Regions from separate parts of the Thalassotalea ponticola genome, predicted to be linked through region 3. Evidence: predicted binding sites of a transcription regulator. Region 3 holds the regulator's gene; each other region holds the start of a gene.

Region 1 (7,979 bases), 370 kb from region 3:
CAACTCAGGATCGTCACACTCTAGCAAGCGCTCAAAGTCTACTTTTTGCTGATCTGATAAGTCGTCCCATGCTTCATCAACAAACGGTAAAAACAGCACGTCTAATTCCAACATGCCACGACGGCAAGCCCAACGTAATCTAGCTTTATTATGCGATAATGACATCATTTACCTACAGCATTGTAAAAAGAAGCGCTATTGTAACCGCTGCTTGAAATGATGACTACAAATATCATTAATGCGCTTGATTTTTATCAACAACACCCCCATAACTAGCGCATAGTCCATCAGTAATTTTCAAACAGGTTAACCTAACCTTAGTATATGCCTATGAACATTCAAGCGAGTCACCCTGCACTTGACCAATTACCAGCAAATTTTGCCATCGTCGCAGACAACATAAGCGCCATTCGAATTAGCGGTCCTGAAACGGTTGCTTACTTACAGGGCCAAGTGACCTGTGACGTTGAGCAACTCACCGAGAAAAAGCTACTTGTAGGTGGCCATTGCGATGCCAAGGGCAAATTGTTTTCAGCGTTTCGTTTACTGCGTTATAAAGATCAATGTTTGTTAATTCAAAGCAAAGGCAGTCTCGCAAGTTCGTTGAGTCAATTGCAGAAATATGGCGTATTTGCCAAAGTAGAGATCAGCAAAAGCACAGATTTAGGCTTTTTAGCCGTTGGTGGCGATGGCGGTGTTGAATTTTTACAGCAGCAATTCAACAAAGTACCTGACTCGTTTAACCCGGTTATCGAACTCGACAACGCTTGCCTGATATACATAGCAGGTAGTGTCGATAGATATTTGATTATCGCGACTAATGAGCAAATAACGCAATTACAACAGTGCTGTGAGCTGCCTATGTATGACAGTAGCTTGTGGACAGCGATAGAAATTCAATCGGGTTTTGTACACTTAAACCCAACAGCGGTAGGTGAATACGTACCCCAGATGGTTAATCTACAACTGGTCAACGGCATCAGCTTTTCAAAAGGTTGCTACATGGGCCAAGAAACCGTTGCCCGAATGAAGTACCTTGGCAAAAACAAACGCGCCCTATTTGCGTTACAGGGGCGTAGCGATAGCCGCTTAGACATCGTTGATGATGCCACCTTAGAAATTCAAGTTGGCGACAGTTGGCGTCGCGCTGGGGCAATTATCTGCTCCTATCAAGCCGATAGCGGAGAGCTTTACCTGCAAGCGGTACTTGCAAAAGACTGTGATCAAAACTCTTTACTGAGATTGAAACAGCAACCGCAGGTTACCTTAACGCTGCTGCCTCTACCTTATTCACTTGCCGATTAACGGCATTCAATCATGGAATACAATATGAAAATAGCAAACGACAAAGTGGTTATCATGCACTACGCGGTTATGGACAAAGAGGAAAACCTAATCGATAGTTCGTACGATAGCCAACCACTGGCCTTCATTCACGGTACTGGCTTTCTCATTCCTGGTCTAGAAGATGCGTTACAAGACAAACAACAAGGCGACACCTTTGTTGTTGATATCGCCGCAGATGATGCCTATGGTCAACGCCACGATGGTTTGGTACAAACCGTACCCAAAGCCCTTTTTGCCGGTATTGACGATTTAGATGTCGGTATGCAACTGCGCGCGCAAACGGATCAAGGTGAGCAAACCGTGATCGTTATCGGTATGGAAGATGACCAAATTACGGTTGATGGCAACCATCCGCTTGCAGGTATCGATTTAAAATTTGACGTAGAAATCATTGAGGTGCGCGATGCGACTAGCGAAGAACTCGCTCACGGTCACGTTCATGGCGAAGGCGGTTGTGAGCACTAGCGCACAAACAAAGCTATATTGGCTTGGCTTAGTTATCTAAGCCTTGCAACGTACACCCTACAACGCCACAAGCAACGAATGCAGTGTGGCGTCGTAAAGTACTGCACTTACTAAGTCAACTTAGCTCACAGCAAACATTATGCATGGCCAATGTCTGTCGACAAATGGCCCAAATCAATACCCAATTTTTGAGTCGCTTTTTGCCAGCGCAAGTCAACGGGGGTATCGAATAAGATATCTCTATCGGCTTGGGCAACCAACCATGAGTTATCCTTAATTTCTTGCTCTAACTGACCCGGTCCCCAGCCTGCATAGCCCAAGGTGACTAGAAACTGTTCTGGCGCTTTATCGGTACCCAATGCCTCTAAAATATCTCGAGAGGTGGTGATCATAATCTCTGAGTTCAGAGCCATAGAGCTACTCCACTCGCCTTGATTATTGTGCAGTACAAACCCCCTATCTGGTGAAACAGGCCCACCTGCCAGCACCCTCTGCGATAACCGATAACTGTCTCCTTGATGGGCATCGATCTGCGATAACAATTCACCGAGAGTAATGCGCACCGGGACATTGACAATAAGCCCCATCGCGCCTTGCTCATTGTGCTCACAAATGTAGGTTACCGTCTTTTGAAAGTAAGGGTCATGCATATTAGGCATGGCAATCAACAGGTGATTTTCGAAGCTAGTCATGGCCCTCTCCTTTTTATCAATCGTCAACCATTAGTGATTACAGCGTATCGAAAGCGCGCATCTTCTCAATGCCAATTTCGTTTCTGTTACTATTAAACATGGGGCCAAACTGCGCATTTTTCAAGCAAGGTAGACAATCTTTAGCTCAGGCCTCTCAAAGCACGTTAGCTGCGTTTTGCCAACTCGTGTTCAATCGCATCAAAAAGCTTACCGCTAATATTAATCGGAAAAGCTTTTTCAATCTCTCTAATACAGGTTGGGCTAGTGACATTGATTTCGGTTACTTTATCGCCGATCACATCAAGTCCAACAAAATACAAACCGCGTTTTTTTAATTCTTTGCCTATTGTTTCAGCCATCACTTTATCGCTAGCTGACAAAGGTCGAGCTTCACCGCGGCCGCCAGCAGCGAGGTTACCACGGGTTTCCCCTTGTGCCGGAATACGCGCTAGACAGTATGGCATCGGCTCGCCGTTGACGATTAAAATACGCTTATCGCCATCGCTGATTTGCGGTAAAAACTCTTGTACCATAGCGTACTGACTGCCGTGGGCGGTTAGCGTTTCAATGATCACGCCAACGTTGGCGCAATCGGCTTTCATCCGAAAAATAGACGCGCCACCCATGCCATCTAGTGGTTTAACGATGACATCTTGGTGTTGCTGATGAAATTGGCGAATACGCTCGCTACTGCGAGTAATTAGCGTGGTCGCGGTGTATTGAGAAAACCAAGCAGTAAACAGCTTTTCATTACAGTCGCGTAAACTTTGCGGCTTGTTAACAATGAGCGTACCTTGTTCTTCAGCGCGCTCTAACATGTAGGTTGCGTAGATATATTCAGTGTCAAATGGCGGATCTTTGCGCATCAAGATGACATCCAAATCAGCTAAAGCAATATCCGATGTGTTTTCAATATCATACCAATGAGACGCATCGTCAAATACGCTAACGCGCGAAGCACTAGCTCTGGCTTGTCCATCGAGCAGGTATAAATCGTCCATTTGCATGTAATACAATTCGTGCCCTCGACTTTGAGCTTCTAGCATCATCGCTAGCGACGAATCTTTGGCCACATTGATGTTTTCTATCGGGTCCATGACCACGCCTACTTTTAACGTCATAATTGTTCCTGCTCGGTATATTGTTATAAATCGCCAAATTTACATTGCAATGCGGTAATCGCACACAGCGCTGCAGTCTCAGTTCTCAATACTCTAGGCCCGAGTAAAACCGGTATAAAGTCCGCTTGTTCTGCTTGTTCTATTTCCGCATCGGACAGTCCACCTTCCGGACCAACCAATAAGCGAACCGACGATGTTTGCATTGGTAACGTCGAAATTGAATATTGCGCTTTGGGGTGTAAATTTAGCTTTAAATCGTCATTGGGCTGTTGTAGCCACTGTTCTAACGACATTGCTGGTTTGACTTCTGGTACTGTTGCACGACCACTCTGCTCGCATGCACTAACGACAATTTTTTGCCATTGCTGACGCTTTTTTTCCAAGCGCTCGCTGTTGAGCTTAACGCCGCAGCGTACGGTAAATAGCGGGGTTATTTGACTCACGCCAAGCTCTACCGACTTTTGCAAAGTAAAGTCCATGCGGTCACCGCGAGAAATGCCTTGACCTAAGTGAATCGACAGCGGCGATTCATTGTCGATTTGTTCAACGCCTTCAATAAGTGCACTGGCCTGCTTTTTACTTACCTCGCTAAGCGTTGCCTGGTAATCACACCCATCGCCATTAAACAGCGATATGTTATCGCCAGTTTGCAGTCGCAATACCCTGACGACATGACCAAACACATCATCACTTAAGACCACCTGCTGGCCCACTTGCAACGGGCTATCTTGAAAAAATCTATTATTACTCACGACGCGGCTACTCTGCTGTGCTATCTGCCCTACAAGATAGGGTCGATGCGTTAAAAAAACAAGACATAACTGGCATTTAATCTGGGTTCAAACCCACAGACACCAATACATTATGCGTAAAAAAGCCAGACTAAAACAAGGCTTAGTCTGGCTTTGTACAAGCTGATTTTACGGTGGTTTAATCTAAACCAGCGGCCTGGCGAAGCGCGTCGGCTTTGTCGGTTTTTTCCCAACTGAACGCGGTAAACGTATCATCGCCAACGGTCATTTCAAATGGCTCGCGCCCGAAGTGGCCGTATGCTGCCGTCAATTGATACATCGGGTGTAACAAATCGAGCATTTTAGTGATCCCATAAGGACGCAAGTCAAAATGTTCACGAACGAGTTTGATCAGCGTTTGCTCATCAACTTTACCTGTGCCAAATGTTTCAATCGCAATTGAGGTCGGCTCGGCAACACCTATGGCATACGACACTTGTATTTCACAGCGATCGGCAAGTCCGGCAGCAACGATATTCTTTGCTACGTAACGACCGGCGTAAGCAGCACTACGGTCAACCTTTGATGGATCTTTTCCTGAGAACGCGCCACCGCCATGGCGTGCCATGCCACCGTAGGTATCAACGATGATTTTACGACCCGTTAAACCACAATCGCCAACTGGACCACCGATAACAAAACGTCCGGTCGGGTTGATAAAGTACTTGGTGTCTTCCGTTAATAGCTCAGCCGGCAGGGTGTGCTTGATGATGTTTTCCATCACTGCATCTTGTAAGTCTTCTTGACTGATCTCAGGACTGTGTTGAGTTGATAAAACCACCGCGTCAATTGCTACTGGCTTATCGCCTTCATAAACAAAAGTCACTTGTGACTTGGCATCTGGTCGCAACCACGGAAGCACTCCAGATTTACGCATTTCTGCTTGACGTTCAACCAGGCGATGTGAATAGTACAACGGCGCCGGCATCAATGAAGGCGTTTCATTGGTTGCATAACCAAACATCAGACCTTGGTCACCAGCACCTTGTTCTTCCGGCTTGGCGCGGTCAACACCCTGAGCAATTTCTGGTGATTGCTGCCCAATAAGGTTCATAATGCCACATGTTTCGCCGTCAAAACCAACATCTGAAGAGGTGTAACCGATATCAGTAATCACCTTACGCGTGATCTTTTCCAAGTCGACCCAAGCTTCGGTGGTCACCTCACCCGAGATTATCGCTACCCCGGTTTTTACCATTGTTTCACATGCTACGCGAGCGTGCTTATCTTGCGCGATAATTGCATCTAGCACTGCATCAGACACTTGGTCTGCAATTTTATCAGGATGTCCTTCCGATACTGACTCAGAAGTAAAATAATGTTTAGCCATGACGCCTCTTCCACTTATACCAGCAACAATCGCAACGTTTTTCGCTTGCTACCAGTTACTAATAAATGCCTAAATAATAGACGATAAATTTACAATACGAGGAATTTTACACAGCTTGAATTTAGAAATCCACACTTTTACGTCTAGACGTCTAAAAATAAGATTTATTTGCTTAAAGAAAATGCAACAGTGGCGTACTAACACAGGTTGTGGACAGATAAAAAAAAGCGCCCATAGGCGCTTTTTCACTTGGCTTATTAGTGGATTATTCAATCCCGTCTAGGGTTGCCCCTTTTAAGCCACCCATGCCACTTTGATCATTGCTGCGCAATTTAATCATCAAGCGCAGATCATTTGGCGAATCCGCGTGATGTAAGGCATCGGTATAACTGATGTCACCCGACTCGTACAAATCAAACAACGCTTGGTCAAAGGTTTGCATGCCTAATTCACGAGATTTCGACATCACTTCTTTAATTTCGCCAACATCACCTTTCTTAATCAATTCAGCGATGTACGGTGAATTTAACAAAATTTCGATGGCCGCACGGCGTCCGTTGCCATCTCGAGTTGGCACCAATTGTTGAGCGACAATCCCGCGTAAATTTAACGCTAAATCAAATTGTAGTTTTTGGTGTTGCTCTGCCGGTACCAAATGCATAATCCGATCAATCGCTTGGTTGGCGTTGTTGGCATGCAGCGTGGCAATACACAAGTGGCCAGTTTCGGCGAAACTCAATGCGTGCTCCATAATTTCTTGCGAGCGAATTTCACCAATCAAGATAACATCGGGCGCTTGACGTAACGAGCTTTTCAGCGCCGCATCAAACGACTCAGTATCCATACCCACTTCGCGCTGAGTAATCATTGAACGACCGTGATCGTGAACGAATTCCACCGGATCCTCAATGGTTAAAATATGACCGCGAGCATTGCGATTGCGGTAACCAATAAGCGACGCCATCGATGTTGACTTACCGGTACCCGTACCACCGACAAATAGCACCAGGCCGCGCTTTGACATCACCAAGTCTTTTAGCACTTGCGGTAAACCTAGCTTATCAACATCAGGGATATCGGTAACAATGCGACGTATTACCATGCCCGGCATTTCGCGTTGCCAAAACGCAGAAATACGGAACCGACCAACGTTGTCTACCGCAATGGCGTAGTTACATTCCTTGGTCACCTCAAATTCCTGTTGCTGCTTGTCGCTCATCGAACTGAGGACAAGTGCTAAGGCATCGTCATAAGTTAACACTTTGTCATCAATGGCGGTTAATTCGCCATTGATTTTAGCGCTTGGTGATAGGTTGACGGTGATGAATAAATCGGACGCCCCCTGTTCAACCATTTCGCTTAACAATTTATGTAAATACATGGCTTTACCTTAGTACACTTTAAATTGGTTCTTATCTACCGCTTTGGCCATCGCATCTTCACGCGTGATCAAACCGCGACTTAGCAAGCCTTGTAAACACTGATCCATGGTTTGCATACCATGTGACATACCGGTTTGAATAGCTGAGTACATTTGGGCAATCTTATCTTCGCGAATCAAGTTGCGAATCGCCGGTACACCGACCATGATCTCGTGGGCCGCAACACGGCCGCCACCATTCTTTTTAATCAGTGTTTGCGAGATAACTGCGCGCAATGACTCAGATAGCATCGAGCGCACCATATCTTTTTCTTCACCAGGGAATACATCAACAATACGGTCAATGGTTTTTGGTGCAGACGTGGTGTGCAAAGTACCAAATACTAAGTGACCTGTTTCTGCCGCAGTCATCGCCAAGCGAATGGTTTCAAGGTCACGCATCTCACCAACTAGAATAACGTCGGGGTCTTCACGAAGTGCACTGCGCAATGCATTGTTAAAGCTCAAGGTATCGCGATGTACTTCACGCTGGTTAATCAAACACTGTTTGTTGTCGTGCACAAATTCTATCGGATCTTCAATGGTAAGAATGTGATGACGCTTGGTTTCGTTGATGTAATCAACCATTGCCGCTAGTGTTGTTGATTTACCCGAACCCGTTGGGCCTGTCACCAGTACTAAGCCACGTGGGTTTTCAGCGATAGTGCGGAAAATATCTGGGCAACCGAGTTCGTCCAGTGATAGTATTTTACTAGGGATGGTACGAAATACCGCTGCTGGACCTCGGTTTTGGTTAAACGCATTAACCCTGAAACGCGCAAGATTTGGTACTTCAAACGAGAAATCCACTTC
Region 2 (7,979 bases), 1.3 Mb from region 3:
ATGATAAAGTGCTATGAGGACGATATTCGGCCAGAGGATCGCTATCTCAGTGAACGCTTTATTAACGGAGCTGCCGAGTTTATCGGTCAGCGTTCTAATGCGCATGGTTTTGAGCAAGTAAAACAAGCGAAACTCAGACGTTCAGCGTATTCGCCGGCGTTGACAATGCTTTCAATCGATATTGAATGTTCATTTGACGGCGAGCTCTATTCAATTGGTGCGTACGCACAAGACAACAGCCAACAGGCTATCAAGCGAGTGTTAATGATCGGTGAGCCCGAGCCCAATGCCGAGAGTTACATCGAATGGGTCGAGGATGAATACGACTTATTAATGCGTTTTATTGACCTGATTAATGAGCTCAACCCCGATATATTAATCGGCTGGAACGTCATTAATTTTGACTTTAAATTACTGCAAAAACGCTATGATTTAAACAATATTAAGTTTTCTATTGGACGCGATGCCAGTCCGCCAAGTTGGCGAGCCAATCGCCTTGCCAATGAACAACACTTTATTGATATTGCTGGGCGCGTTGTGATCGATGGCATTGATATGTTGCGCTCGGCAACGTACAGCTTTACCAGTTTTGCGTTAGAAAATGTGGCTCAAGAATTACTCGGTATTGGTAAGGCCATCGACGATGTTGACAACCGCGGGGCGGAAATCACCCGAAAGTTTCTTTACCACAAGCAGGCATTAGCCGAGTACAATTTAGAAGATTGTCGTTTAGTCTGGCTGATTTTTGAGAAAACCCAATTACTCAACTACGCGGTGTTGCGCAGTCAGTTAACCGGTTTGGAACTAGATCGCATTGGTGGCAGTGTTGCTGCATTTACCAACTTATACTTACCTAAATTGCATCGCGCTGGATACATTGCTCCTAATATGGGTGATGGGGAACGCGATTTGGTTTCGCCCGGCGGTTTTGTTATGGACTCCGTTCCTGGGCTGTACAAAAACGTGTTAGTACTCGATTTTAAGAGCCTGTACCCCAGTATTATTCGAACCTTTAAAATAGATCCTATGGGCATGGTTGAGGGCATCAAAGACCACTTACAAAACCTTGATGACGAGGTGATTGAGGGCTTTGACGGCGCGTGGTTTTCTAGGAAAAAACACTTTTTACCTACTATTATCGAGCGCCTGTGGCGCGAGCGGGATAAAGCAAAAGCGCAGAAAAATGCCCCGTTATCACAAGCGATCAAAATTATTATGAACAGCTTTTACGGGGTATTGGGCTCAACAGGGTGTCGTTTTTTTGATCCGCGTTTATCCGGGGCGATTACCAAACGTTCCCATCAGCTGTTAAATTTAACCAAACAGTGGATTGAAAACCAAGGTTATCAGGTGATTTACGGCGATACCGATTCAATCTTTGTCAGTATTGGCGAGGACAAGAGCGATCAGCAAAGTCAGCAGATAGGGCAACAAATGGTCACCTTGGTCAATGCCAATATGGCAGAGTATTTACAGCAGAAATTTGCCATTGAATCAGCGTTGGAAATTGAATTTGAAACTCATTTTCACACGTTTTTAATGCCCACTGTGCGCGGACAAGATATCGGTACTAAAAAGCGCTATGCAGGCTTAGTGGGACGCGGTACAAGTGAACGGCTTATTTTTAAAGGCTTAGAGAGTGTGCGTACCGACTGGACGGAACTTGCCAAAGAATTTCAGCGCTCGTTATATTTAAAGGTGTTTAAAGGCGAACCGGTCGACGCTTATATTCGCGACATAGTGGAACGCACTTTGCGAGGTGAATTTGACGATAAACTTATTTTTCGCAAGCGAATTCGTCAACAATTAAGTCTCTATCAAAAGAATGTGCCACCGCACGTAAAGGCAGCTCGCGATGCAGATTTACAAAATGAACGACGGGGTAAACCACTTCGTTATCAGCACAAAAGTTGGATTGAATACGCGTACACCAAAGAGGGGCCCCAAGCGGTAGAATATCTGCGCAGTGACATCGATTACCCTGTTTATATCGAGCGTCAGTTAGCGGCTGTCGCCGATGGCATATTACCGTTTATTGGTAAAAATTTTAATAAAATCATCGATGATCAATTACAGTTGTTTTAAAAGCGTGCCTTTTTACAGGTAATTAGGTATAACTATTTAGATGGCTAGATTTCTATTTACTCAGTAGCTGGTTACCCATTTTTACGGGCGTGTTGGCTAGGCGAGGTGTGTTAGAACAATAAACGAGGGCTCTATGAAAAAAGATACCAAAATAGTGCGTGCAGGGCGAAGCGCGAAATGGACGAATGGTGTGGTCAATCCTCCGGTTGTGCGCGCTTCAACGGTACTTTTTGACTCGGTAAGCGAGATGCAGCACGCCGCGGCGAATCGCGCCAATCAAGTGCCTTTTTACGGTCGTCGAGGAACACCGACGACATTTGCCTTTGCCGATGCGATGAGCGAACTAGAAGGTGCAAAAGGGTGTTATGTTTATCCTTGTGGCACGGCAGCGATAACCAGTGCTATGTTGTCGTTTGTCAAAGCGGGCGACCACGTATTGGTGGTGGATACTGTGTATGAGCCAACGCGTGACTTTTGTGATAAGACTTTGTCGCGCATGGGCGTTTCAGTTACCTACTACGATCCGATGATAGGCTCAGGTATCGAGGCATTAATGCGGGATAATACGTCGGTGATATTTTTAGAGTCTCCCGGTAGTTTAACCATGGAAGTACAAGATGTACCGGGTATTTGTCATTCAGCGCGTCAAAAAAATAGCGATGTGGTGATCGTTTTAGACAATACTTGGGCATCGCCAATTCACTTTCAGCCATTTACCTATGGCGTTGATGTTTCAGTGCAAGCGGCAACCAAATACGTCGCCGGACATTCAGATTGTATGCTAGGGACCGCCACGGCTAATGCTCGTTGTTGGCCAACACTGCGCGAAAATTCCTACCTGTTGGGACAGTGTGCGTCGCCAGATGATAGTTATTTAGCATTGCGCGGTTTGCGCACCATTGGCGTGCGCCTTAAGCAGCATCAACGCTCATCACTGACTGTCGCTCGTTGGTTAGCAGAGCGGCCAGAAGTGGAAGCTGTTTTGCATCCTGCGTTAGAGTCGTGTCCCGGTCACGAGTTCTTCAAACGCGATTTTTTAGGCGGTAATGGCTTGTTTTCATTTATCTTAAAGCCGTCTAGTCCACGAGCATTAACAGCGATGCTCGACTCCATGGTGCATTTTAAAATGGGCTTTTCATGGGGCGGATTCGAAAGTCTTATTCTCGCCAATCGCAACGTGGCATCACAACGCACCGTTACCCATTGGCCATATCAAGGCCCATTGGTGCGCTTGCACATAGGTTTAGAAGATGTCGACGATTTAATCGCTGACTTGCAAGCGGGCTTAGCTCGTTACAACGAACAGCAGTAATGATTGGTTAAATATTGTCACAACAGGACGCTCGAGATACGGTTTTACTTGCAAGTTCAATGGGTAAATGTATATCTTAGAGGACGCGATGAATAAATAGATGATATGTGAGTTTCGCGCAAATCGAAGTGCAGGGACGATGCGTATTGTTAACGCTATTCTTATTTCTAACTACAGGCGTCGCGTTATATTCGGTAGTTATTCGACAGGAGTTATATGAAAACTGAACCTAATTTTATTGTAGGCTTTTTTAAACTGGAATCATCAGGCGGCATTATCTTAATGATGGCTGCGGTACTCGCGATGATTTTTGCCAATACGTCATTATCGGTCTACTATGATTTGTTCTTGAGCACACCCGTTGCCGTTAAAGTCGGACCACTAGAGGTTGCTAAACCACTGTTGCTTTGGATTAACGATGGTTTAATGGCGGTGTTCTTCTTTCTCGTAGGTCTTGAACTGAAGCGCGAACTGCGCGAAGGCGAACTCAAAGACCCGAAAAATATCGTTTTACCGGGGATCGGCGCTATTGGTGGTATGCTCATCCCTGCGTTAGTTTATGCGTACTTTAACTATGACAATCCAGAATACGCAAAAGGGTGGGCAATTCCTGCAGCGACCGATATCGCGTTTGCGCTAGGCGTGTTAATGTTGTTGGGCTCTCGAGTACCTGCAACGGTGAAAATCTTCTTAACGTCACTGGCTATTTTCGACGATATTGGCGCCATTATTATTATCGCCTGTTTTTACACCGACAATATTTCATTTGCATCCTTGGTTGTTGTCGCATCGTGTATTCCGATACTTTGGTGGATGAATCATCGCAAAGTAGAGGCGCGAAGCCTTTACATGATGATCGGCATTATTATGTGGGTTGCGATGTTGAAATCCGGTGTTCACGCGACCTTGTCTGGCGTGTTGGTCGCCTTATTTATTCCGATGCGCTCAAAAACCAACCCAGATTACTCACCATTAAAATCGTTGGAGCATGACTTACACTCTGTGGTTGCGTTTTTTGTTCTACCTGTTTTTGCATTTGCCAATGCCGGTTTAAATTTATCCGGGATGTCGGTCGATGATTTACTGCACCCGGTGCCGTTGGGAATCGCTTTAGGCTTATTAGTGGGTAAACAAATCGGGGTGTTTGGATTTTGCTACTTGGCAATCAAAGCCAAGCTTACTGAGCTGCCCGCAGGGATGAGCTTTAAAACCTTATACGGTACATCTGCCTTGTGTGGCATTGGTTTTACCATGAGTTTATTTATCGGCTCTCTCACCTTTGAGGGCAGCTATGCGAATCAGATTTTTGACGAGCGCATAGGTATCGTCATTGGCTCGCTAATCTCTGGTTTTATCGGTTTCTTTGTGTTGCGCTATTCATTGCCCAAACACAAAGACGATGTTCAAGATAATGAAGTGCAAAAGCCGTAAAATTAAAATGCGAATTAACACGTGTTTTGATCAATAAACAAGTTAAAAAACCGCGATGCTAAATAGCATCGCGGTTTTTTTATCTGTTGACGCTTGTGTAATCGTTTTGCTATCTGCTCAGTTGAGGACTTCGCTTTGCCGAGGAAAAATTGCTACAAGCTTTATGTTTTGTCCCAAACGGATGCCTTAAAGTGTTTTCGGCATACCGACTCATACATATCGTTGCCACCGATTTGTACTTGTGAGCCAGATGTTACTGCGTTACCGGACTGGTCAAAACGTATAATAAAATTCGCTTTGCGACCGCAATGACATACGGTTTTCAGTTCAACCAGTTTATCAGCCCAAGCCAGAAGAGCGGCACTGCCGGTAAATGTTTCGCCCATAAAGTCGGTACGAATTCCATAGGCAAGTACCGGAATATTTAAGTAATCAACAACGTCAGATAGCTGTTTTACTTGTTGCTTGGTCAAAAACTGGGCTTCATCAAGCAGAACACAATCGAGCTTTTGCCTCGCCAGAAGCAGATTAATTTGATCGTATAAATTGGTGTCTTTATCGTACAGCAGCGCATCGCTACTCAAGCCCAATCGCGATGTTATTTTGCCTTGCTGATACCGATCGTCAATTAAGGCGGTAAATATGGCTGTATTCATACCGCGCTCGTTATAGTTGTAAGCCGATTGCAATAATGAGGTTGATTTACCAGCATTCATTGCAGAGTAGTAAAAATAAAGTTGCGCCATAGGATCTTTTCTTGGTTACTAAACGAGAGGTAGATGAGATGTCGGTGGATTGTCAGCTACATAACACGACGCACCAGCCTAGTGGATGACAAGATGTTATGAACCCAACAATGCTCGTTAACTTAGGCGAGCATTGTTGGATGGTAGCAACGACAGCTGATTTAATAGCCGGTGCTTTTCTTTACTTCACCGTGACCTAGGGTAGCTAATAAATTACCGAGTAATCCACTGGCTCCGAAACGAAATTTTGCTGGTGACAACCAATCATCACCGAGGATTTCACGAGCCATATCTAAATAATACTTAGCTTCTTCTGTGGTGCGCACACCACCTGCCGGTTTAAAACCTACACTGGGATCGAGATCGCGAATCACCTCCATCATAATGCGCGCTGCCTCCGGCGTGGCGTTGACTGCTACTTTGCCGGTCGAAGTCTTAATAAAATCAGCACCGGCTTTAATTGAAATTTCACTTGCCTTGCGGATCAAGTCGGCTGACTTTAACTCTCCCGTTTCAATGATCACTTTTAGCTGCACGTTGTCAGGCAATTCGTCTTTACAGGCTTTTACTAAGTCAAAACCAACTTGCTCGTTGCCAGCCATAAATGCGCGGTAAGGAAACACGACATCTACTTCATCGGCGCCATAAGCAACCGCGGCTTTGGTTTCTGCAACAGCAATATCAATATCGTCGTTACCATGTGGAAAGTTGGTTACCGTGGCAATTTTTATTCCGCTACCAGCGAGGCGTTTTTTCGCTGCTGGAATAAATCTAGGGTAGATACAAATGGCAGCCGTTTTACCTGCAGGGCTGATGGCTTGGTCGCATAAGGTGGCAACAATTTCATCTGTATCCGTGTCATTTAGTGTTGTTAAGTCAATATAACCAATGGCTTCTTTGGCCACATCTTTTAATGCTTGCTCAGTCATAAATTACCCCTTGATTAAGGAAAAGCCCGCAACAGCGGGCTTTGAGGTGTTAAGCGGCTAATGAAATGAATACACCAGCAATTGCCGCACTCATTAGGTTGGCTAATGTTGCAGCAAAAACGGCTTTCATACCCATTTGCGCGATGTCGTGGCGACGGTTGGGTGCCAAGGTACCCAAACCACCTAATAGAATCGCAATCGATGACAGGTTGGCAAAGCCACACAGCGCAAAGGTGATGATCGCTTGTGTACCGGCGCTAAGTTCATCTTTGTACTTAATGAAGTCAACATAGGCAACAAACTCGTTGACGATAATTTTTTGACCCAAGAAACTACCTGCTCTAAACGCTTCATCCCACGGTACACCGAGTAACCAGGCAACTGGCTGTAATACGTAGCCTAAAATCATTTCTAGGGTTAAGTTCTCCATGCCAAAGAAGCCACCAAACCAACCAATCATACCGTTTAGAAGCGCGATTAGGGCAACAAACGCCATTAACATTGCACCGACGTTTAGGGCTAGCATCATACCTTTTGATGCACCTTCTGCCGCGGCGTCGATAACGTTGACGGGCTTTTTGTCTTCTTCAACTTCATCGAGTTCAGACAGTTCATTTTTGGGTTCGCCGGATTCTGGCATGATAAATTTAGCCATTAATAAGCCACCGGGCGCGGCCATAAAAGATGCGGCGATCAGATACTTGAGTTCAACCCCCATACCGGCGTAGCCGACTAACACGGCCCCCGCAACTGACGCCAAACCACCGGTCATGACGGCAAATAGTTCTGAACGAGTCATCGTTGGCAAAAATGGGCGCACTACTAATGGCGCTTCAGTTTGACCAACGAAAATATTGGCGGTAGCAGACAAAGATTCTGGATCCGACGTTTTGAGTAGCTTGGCTAACGCACCACCTAAGAAGGTGACTATCTTGTCCATAATGCCCAAGTAATAGAGCACGGCAATTAATGACGAGAAAAAGACAATCACCGGAAGTACGCGAATGGCGAAGACAAAACCAACACCATTGGCAAACATGGCATCGGTACCTAAGCCACCAAACAAGAAGGCGATACCTGCTGCTGAGTAGTCAATGATACTACCAACCGCACTCGAAATGCCCTCTAGCGCCATGCGACCTGTATCACTATACAAAACCAAACCAGCGAGTGTGATCTGTATTGCTAAAGCACCGCCAACAGTGCGCCAGTTAATATTTTTGCGATTGGAGCTTGCTAAATAAGCAACGACTAAAATAGCTACTATTCCCAACACGCCACGAAATGTATCTAAATCCATAATTGCACCTATGGGTTATTAAACATAAAAAATTAATTCGCTAGTTCGCGAATTTTTGACTTAATTAGTTCGAGCGCCATACGATTGCGCCCACCTTTGGTAATAACGATGTCCGCATGTTCTTTTGAAGGCTCGATATATCGATAGTACATCGGACGAACAGTGGCCTGATACTG
Region 3 (7,979 bases):
TGGCCAACCGTCATCCTCAGTGATACCACCGTACATGGTCAACTTATCAGCTGTGCCATCTTTATGGCGATGATCGTGCTTAAGTTGCAAGCCATCATTGGTTTTAGTGATCAGCCAAGTACGAGAAGCATCGTCACCGACATAAAAAGGAATTGCAATTGCGTTCTCTGAGCATTGTCGCACATGCATAATTAGCTGCTTATTGGCAAAGTTTTCACTATCACTTGAATCGGTGATCACTTGCCCTGAAAACGCTTGACCACACAATCGCGTCAACGACTGAAAGAACTGGTGTTGAGCTTGGCTGTTGGCGTTGCCTGTCAATGGCCATAGACTGACCGCGATGGCAACGGCAAATAAGACCGGTGCTTTACCTATCATAAAAGATTCTCTGTTATTGTTGTGTTGACTCAGCCTAACCGCTCGGTTGGATATTGGTAAGACCCTAGCTCGGTCGATAAAGTACGACCTGTTTCTGATAACTATTTGGTAAGTTTTCATGTAACATACGGAAAAATTACAATCCCCGATACACATAACAACCTATAGCTTAATAGCAAAGGATATATCAATGACAGATCTTCGTCAAAAAGCCCTCGACTACCACGCTCACCCGAAACCCGGCAAAATCAGTGTCGCCCTGACTACGGCGGCAGATACGGTTGATGATTTGTCTCTGGCGTATAGCCCTGGTGTGGCTGAACCAGTGCGCGAAATAGCTGACAACAGCGATGCTGTATATCGCTATACCAACAAAGGCAATACTGTCGCAGTGATCAGTAATGGCACAGCTATTCTCGGTCTCGGCAATTTAGGACCTCTGGCCTCGAAACCGGTAATGGAAGGCAAGGCGCTGTTGTTTAAACGCTTTGCCGATATCGACTCGTTTGATATCGAAGTTAAACACAACACCACAGAAGACTTTATTAATACGGTAGCGAATATTGCCGATACCTTTGGCGGGATCAACCTTGAAGATATTAAAGCGCCTGAGTGTTTTGCCATCGAAAAAGCACTAATAGAGCGTTGTAAAGTCCCTGTTTTTCACGATGATCAACACGGTACCGCGATTGTCACTACCGCCGCCTTGCTCAATGCGCTAGACATTCAAGGTAAGCAACTCAAGTCTGCCAAGATTGTTTGTATGGGAGCGGGCGCCGCCGCTATCGCTTGCATGGAGCTACTGATCACCTGTGGTGCGCAACGCGAAAACATCTACATGCTTGACCGCAAGGGAGTCATCCACACTCGTCGCGATGATTTAAATGAGTTTAAAAAGTTATTTGCCAACAATACCGACAAGCGTACCCTAGACGACGTCATCGATGGCGCCGACGTATTTGTCGGAGTGTCGGGTGCTAATTTGTTATCTGCACCGCAATTAAAACTGATGGCTGAAAATCCGGTTGTATTCGCGTGCTCTAACCCCGACCCTGAAATAAAACCTGAACTTGCGCACGCTACCCGAGATGATTTAATTATGGCCACAGGCCGTTCCGATTACCCAAATCAGGTCAACAACGTGTTGTGTTTTCCGTTTATCTTTCGCGGGGCGCTAGACGTTCGAGCTCGACAAATCAATGATGCGATGAAAGTTGCCGCTGTTGAGGCGATTCGTCAAATTGCCCGCTTAGACGTTCCTGATTCTGTGCTGCGTGCCAGTGGCTGCGCAACATTAGAATTTGGCAAGCAATACATTATTCCCAAACCGATGGATCCTCGCTTACTACCAAAAGTTGCCTTGGCCGTGGCAAAAGCCGCTGTCGAGTCTGGTGTGGCGGGCATCGATCTGCCGACTAACTATATGAATATAGACTAGGGTCTGCAGCTCTGTGTGGTCTAGATTTTGCCAAGACATAAAAAAAGTGCGTATAACGCACTTTTTTTTTAGTCGTTTTCTTCAAACGGGGAAAAATCGGTAATGCCCTGTTGCTCTAGCGCTTCGCGCACACTTTTTGGCAATTGATGTTCGTTGTCTTTAGCCAGATCTTCATCGCTGGGCAGGGGTTGCCCAGTAAAGGCATGTAAAAATGCCTCACACAATAATTCACTATTGGTTGCGTGACGCAAGTTGTTCACTTGCCGGCGAGTTCTTTCATCCGTCAGTACTTTTAATACGCGCAGCGGTATGGAGACCGTGATTTTTTTCACTTGCTCACTTTTTTTACCATGTGGTGCGTATGGATTAATGTATTCACCGTTCCAGTCAGCCATTTGAGTTCCCTTAATTTTTGCAATGTATCAGTGGCAATATTGGCGCTGATAACTGTTCTACAAATTGTACTGAATATGCGATGTTAGTCAATATTCAACAGCAAAGACGTTTAGATGTCTATATTTTCTTGACCGGATGATTTTTTAGTTATAGATTTATAGACGTCTAAACATCTATTTTGAGAGGCTGACGATGAGTAAGCGACAAAGTGCAACCATTGCCGCTCAAGCGGGCATTAATCGCGACGCGCACTACGGTGCCGTGGTGGCACCGCTACACATGTCGACGACGTATAGCCTCAAAGGTTTTAACCAAAAACGTCAGTTTGACTATGCGCGCACAGCAAATCCGACTACCTATACACTCGCCAGTGTCTTAGCCGATCTCGAAGGTGGGCGACATGCAATCGTTACCAATACCGGTATGGCTGCGATTTTACTGTTGTGTCAACTATTGCACAGTGGCGATCGAATCTTGATCCCCCACGATTGTTATGGTGGTAGTTACCGGTTATTCACCCATTTGGCCAAACGCGGCCAGTTTATCGTTGATATCGTCGATCAAACCGACCTTGACGCAGTGCGTTTGGCATTGCGTAAAAAGCCCAAGGTGATACTTGTTGAAACGCCAAGTAATCCATTGCTGCGCATTGTTGATATCGCCCAAATTTGTGAGTTGGCACGTTGTGTTGATGCCGTTGTTGCTGTCGACAATACGTTTTTATCGCCAGAGCTACAAAGACCGTTAGAGCACGGTGCAGATATTGTTATTCACTCAACCACCAAGTTTATCAACGGCCACTCGGATGTCGTTGGTGGCGCTCTCATTTGCAAACATCGAGCGCTTGGTGAAGAGCTAGCGTGGTGGGCAAACTGCATCGGTGTTACCGGCGGTGCGTTTGATGCTTATCAAACCCTACGCGGTATAAAAACGCTGCCGCTGCGCATTGTGCAGCACAGTGCTAATACCCAAGCGGTACTGCAGTTGCTAACCACCCATAAACAGGTGGCGAAAGTGTACTATCCGGGGCTTAGCGATCATCAAGGGCATGATATTGCGAGTAAACAACAAATTGGCTACGGCTCTATGGTGTCTTTTGAACTGGCGGGACAAGATCAGCAGCTGCGTCAGTTTGTTAGCTCGTTAACCTTAATTACCTTGGCTCAATCACTAGGCGGGGTGGAATCGCTTATTGCTCATCCAGCAACGATGACTCACGCAGGCATGGATGCCAAAGCGCAACAACAAGCGGGAATTTCGCCGTCGTTACTGCGCTTATCAGTGGGGATTGAGTCGGCACTTGATATCGTCGCTGATCTCAAACAGGCGTTAGACGCTTTGACTTAACAGCTTTGACTTATAGAACTCGATCAATAACAGCAGGAGTGTGTTATGAATGCGAAAGCTCGACAGCTAGAATTATTAAACCGCACCGTTCGCGATTTAGATCGCGATTTAAACGTGTCATTTGAGTTCTTTCCGCCAAATAGCGCCGCAATGGAACAGACATTATGGCAATCGGTAGAACGACTGGCGCCGTTAAATCCGAGTTTTGTCTCGGTTACCTACGGCGCGGGAAGTGGCACCCGAGATCGCACTCACTCAGTTATCAAACGCATTCAAGCTCAGACTGACCTACAAGCGGCACCCCATTTAACCTGTATCGATGCATCGACCGAGCAACTCATCGATATTGCCAAGGATTATTGGCACAGTGGCGTTCGTCATATCGTTGCATTGCGCGGTGATTTACCTGACGGCCAGAGTAAACCATCGATGTTTGCCAATGACCTAGTTAGCTTGTTAAAGCAGGTGGCTGACTTTGAGATTTCGGTCGCCGCTTATCCAGAGACGCATCCAGAATCACCTAATGCACAATTTGATTTGGTTAATTTGAAGCGCAAGGTTGATGCGGGAGCTACGCGAGCAATTAGCCAGTTCTTTTTTGATATGGACGCGTTTTTGCGCTTTCGCGATCGCTGCGTTGCGGTAGGTATTGATGTCGATATTGTGCCCGGCATATTACCCGTTTCAAATTTTGCCACGTTGAAGCGATTTGCAGCACTTACCAATGTGAGTGTCCCAGACTGGATGGGGCAGCTTTATGAGGGCTTAGATGACGACCCAACCACGCGCAACTTAGTGGGGGCAAATATTGCGATGGAGCAGGTTAAAATTTTGTGCAGTGAGGGGGTAAATGACTTTCATTTTTATACCTTGAATCGCTCAGAGTTAACCTATGCAATTTGTCACACTCTCGGCGTTAGACCTTAACGCAACATGATAAGTGCGCTCACGCGCAGCAATAATGAGTAATTAGCCGGTGTAATAACGCCAAGGTCGGTTCAACTTGATCAACGTGTAGGTATTCATTTGCTTGATGGGCTTGGTCAATTGAGCCCGGCCCCAAGACCAACGTCTGGCAACCTAATTGCTGAATAAATGGTGCCTCAGTAGCGTAGTTAACGGCTTGACAACAATGGCCAGAGAAGCGCTGGGCACTGACCACCAACTCGCTATCCTGTGCTTCTTTAAACGCTGGCGAGCTGGCGTGTAGTGGCTGCATTTGAATACTACCGGGGTGTTGTTTACAAATCGGTAATAGCGCATCGGCAAGCCACGCCAATAAATCTTCATCGGCAATACCCGGTATGGCCCGCAGGTCAATATCGAGGTAGCAATCTTGGCATATGCGGTTGGCGTTATCTCCGCCCTTTATCGCACCTAAGTTTAGCGTCGGTTGTTGCACGCTGAACGCCGCGTTGCGGTAATTTTGCTGTAAGTGTTTGCGCAGTAGTTGCAAGCGTTGAATAACCTCCACCATAACCTCAATTGCATTGAGACCATTGGCCGGGTCGCTTGAATGACCGGACTTGCCGCGCACCGTTATGCGATGCGACATATGACCCTTGTGCATGTGCACAGGCTTCAACTCAGTGGGTTCACCAATAATGGCGACCTCGGGTTTGACTAATTGCTGTTTGACGAAAAAGCGCGCGCCAGCCATGGTCGTTTCCTCATCTGCGGTGACCAATATATACAGAGGTTTAGTGAGCTTATGCCGAGGAATGGCGGTACACGCCTGCAATACAAAGGCGAAAAAGCCTTTCATATCACAACTGCCAAGACCGTAGAATTTGTCGTCTATCAACCGTAATTTGAATGGATCGGTGAGCCAGCCCTGATCGTCATAAGGTACTGTATCACTGTGCCCAGATAGTAATAGCCCCCCCTCACCAGAGCCAAGTGTAGCTAGCATATTGTATTTGTTGTTGGTGTTAATCACTTGGTCAATGCTGATAGTAAAGCCCAGTGATTCAAACCAGCTCGCTAATAACTCGATCACCGGTAAATTGGATTGATCGAAGTCGAGCCTATCTGAACTGATCGACGGCATAGCGATTAACTGGCTGAGTGCCTGTTGCAAGTTAGGTAATGTGGATGTCATCAAACGCTCTTTGTTATCGTCTGTTAAATTATAATTATTCTATAATATTGCATAAATATTATTATATTGTTATCTTTTTATTAATCGTCAACTGAGCGAATTGAATTTTTGTGGTCGTTTCGTCGTTGACGGTTATTTTTTTAGATTGTCTACGTTTGGTAACTATCTGTTGGATCGTGTTTTCGGTTTGGCCTGTAGCGAGACGGCGATTTGGCGGCGAGCTAAATGGTTTTTTGTAAGGTGAATAAAATTGCATTTGGGGAAGGTTGGTAAATGAATGTGGCGATAATAGGTGCAAGCGGTTACGCCGGGGCTGAGCTGGTTAAATTGCTGAGCTGTCACCCTCAAATAAATACGCTGAATTTACTGGTGTCGGAACACAGTTCAAGTGCACACCAACGGTTTAGCGATTTATATCCGCAGATGCTGGGTTTGTGTGATTTCCACCTTCAGCCTTTCTCTTGGCAGTGGCTGGAGCGCCATCATCAACAGCTCGATGCCGTGTTTATGGCCACGCCTCACCACTACTCGCAGCAGTGGGCACACGCTTTTATCGAATTAGGTATTTGCGTGTTTGATTTATCTGGTGCGTTTCGACTTAAGCAAACGGCAGACTATCGGGCTTATTATGATTTTGACCATCAACACCCTCAGTTGCTAGAACAAGCGGTTTATGGCTTACCTGAATTCGCCGACTGCGAATTAGACAACGCTGAGCTTATCGCCTTACCGGGCTGTTATCCGACCGCCAGTTTATTGTCGATCAAGCCGTTGTGCCAGAGCGGTTTGCTAGACAATACCCAGGCTGTGGTAATCAATGGTATCAGTGGCGCAAGCGGCGCAGGTCGTTCGCCTGTACTTGCGACCAGTTTTAACGAAGTCAGCCTCAGAGCCTACAATATTCTCAGTCATCGCCATCAGCCGGAGATATCGCAACACGCCGGAAATCAAGATATTGAAATAGTATTTAATCCGCATATTGCCCCGTTTAAGCGCGGATTGATGACAACCACAACCGTTAAGTTAGTGAGTGATGCAACTGAAGAGTTGGTTGATGCAACGTTTAAACAGGCATATCAACAGTCGGTTTTTGTGCGTTTAGCGAACCAGTGGCCGCAAATAGATAACGTGGCGCTAACCCCCTTTGCCGATTTGCATTGGCAATATGAGCAACAGAAACGGACCCTAGTGGTGTGTTGCGCAATAGATAACCTCCTAAAAGGGGCTGCATCACAAGCGGTGCAATGTTTCAACATGCGTTTTGGCTATGCTATGTCGACCGCCTTAATTAGGGGGCATTATGAGCGATAAAACACTGGTGATAAAAGTAGGTGGCGCAATATTGCAACAGCGGCAGGCGATAAGCCAGTTATTTGAGGTGATTGCCCAACTTCAACAACAATCAGTGCGTATTGCCTTGGTTCACGGCGGCGGCGTGATGATTGATAAAATGCTCAAACAAGCCGGCTTGGTTAGCGAAAAACACTCGGGGTTGCGCATCACTCCAAAATCCCATATGCCGATTATCAGTGGTGTGTTAGCAGGAGACGTCAACAAACAGTTGGTGGCATCGGCGAGTCGAGCCGGCGTTATGGCCGTCGGTGTGGCGTTACACGATGGACAAACAACAACATGCCAACCTAGAGATGCGCACTTGGGGCAAGTGGGTGTAACACAACCGAACGACCCGTGGTTGCTAAACGCGTTACTCAGTGCTGGGTGTTTACCGATTGTATGCTCAATAGGGGCGCTTAACGACGGTTCACTGGTCAATGTCAATGCGGATGATGCCGCGGTCGTCATAGCCATGTTATTGCAGGCGGAATTGGTTTTTTTAACTGATATCGATGGTGTCTATGGTGCAGATAATGCTTGTCTTCGCTCACTTGATCATCAACACGCCCAACAACTGATCGCCGAAGGGGTGATTTGCGAAGGGATGGTAGCCAAGGTCAACGCCGCCTTGGAAGCGGCAACGAGATTGCGACGAAGTATCGCGGTTACCAGTTGGAAAACACCACAACATTTATTGCAAATGTATTCAGGTGGTGAATTTGGTACCCGCATTATTCCTAACATCTAAACTTATAATTAATAATTGGAAGGTACCTATGTCGTTACAGCATTTTTTAAAAGACAATGATTTAGATCAGCAGCAACTGACCTCGCTCATTGCCACAGCGATAGACATAAAAGCACAGACAAAAAATTATCAGAACCAGTTGTCGGGTAAGTCGATTGCCATGTTATTTGAAAAACCGTCGTTGCGAACGCACGTGAGTTTTGACGTTGGCATTGCCAAGCTCGGTGGTCATA

Evidence for each region. Region 3 encodes MetJ, which represses methionine synthesis genes. Its sites were predicted from a motif close to TAGACGTCTAGACGTCTA; they were not measured.
Region 1: metK (methionine adenosyltransferase) is a predicted target of MetJ. The motif match lies at 5,883-5,900, and genes of this name have one in related genera.
Region 2: ACAY30_RS07935 (cystathionine beta-lyase) is a predicted target of MetJ. The motif match lies at 2,123-2,140, and genes of this name have one in related genera.

What each region holds. Positions count from the first base shown of each region.
Region 1 covers NZ_CP166871.1:2,806,559-2,814,537, forward strand. The annotation lists gene ACAY30_RS12230 (succinate dehydrogenase assembly factor 2) at 1-165, opposite strand, end outside; gene ygfZ (tRNA-modifying protein YgfZ) at 331-1,305, shown strand; gene slyD (peptidylprolyl isomerase) at 1,330-1,812, shown strand; gene ACAY30_RS12245 (YqgE/AlgH family protein) at 1,950-2,504, opposite strand; gene gshB (glutathione synthase) at 2,669-3,625, opposite strand; gene rsmE (16S rRNA (uracil(1498)-N(3))-methyltransferase) at 3,649-4,377, opposite strand; gene metK (methionine adenosyltransferase) at 4,556-5,746, opposite strand; gene ACAY30_RS12265 (PilT/PilU family type 4a pilus ATPase) at 6,012-7,127, opposite strand; gene ACAY30_RS12270 (type IV pilus twitching motility protein PilT) at 7,137-7,979, opposite strand, start outside.
Region 2 covers NZ_CP166871.1:1,843,777-1,851,755, reverse strand. The annotation lists gene ACAY30_RS07940 (DNA polymerase II) at 1-2,085, shown strand, start outside; gene ACAY30_RS07935 (cystathionine beta-lyase) at 2,219-3,397, shown strand; gene nhaA (Na+/H+ antiporter NhaA) at 3,614-4,828, shown strand; gene ACAY30_RS07925 (thymidine kinase) at 4,990-5,574, opposite strand; gene deoC (deoxyribose-phosphate aldolase) at 5,736-6,503, opposite strand; gene ACAY30_RS07915 (NupC/NupG family nucleoside CNT transporter) at 6,553-7,803, opposite strand; gene udk (uridine kinase) at 7,836-7,979, opposite strand, start outside.
Region 3 covers NZ_CP166871.1:3,176,689-3,184,667, reverse strand. The annotation lists gene ACAY30_RS14030 (hypothetical protein) at 1-381, opposite strand, end outside; gene ACAY30_RS14025 (malic enzyme-like NAD(P)-binding protein) at 572-1,819, shown strand; gene metJ (met regulon transcriptional regulator MetJ) at 1,888-2,214, opposite strand; gene metB (cystathionine gamma-synthase) at 2,408-3,562, shown strand; gene metF (methylenetetrahydrofolate reductase) at 3,608-4,489, shown strand; gene argE (acetylornithine deacetylase) at 4,509-5,663, opposite strand; gene argC (N-acetyl-gamma-glutamyl-phosphate reductase) at 5,937-6,974, shown strand; gene argB (acetylglutamate kinase) at 6,964-7,746, shown strand; gene ACAY30_RS13990 (ornithine carbamoyltransferase) at 7,775-7,979, shown strand, end outside.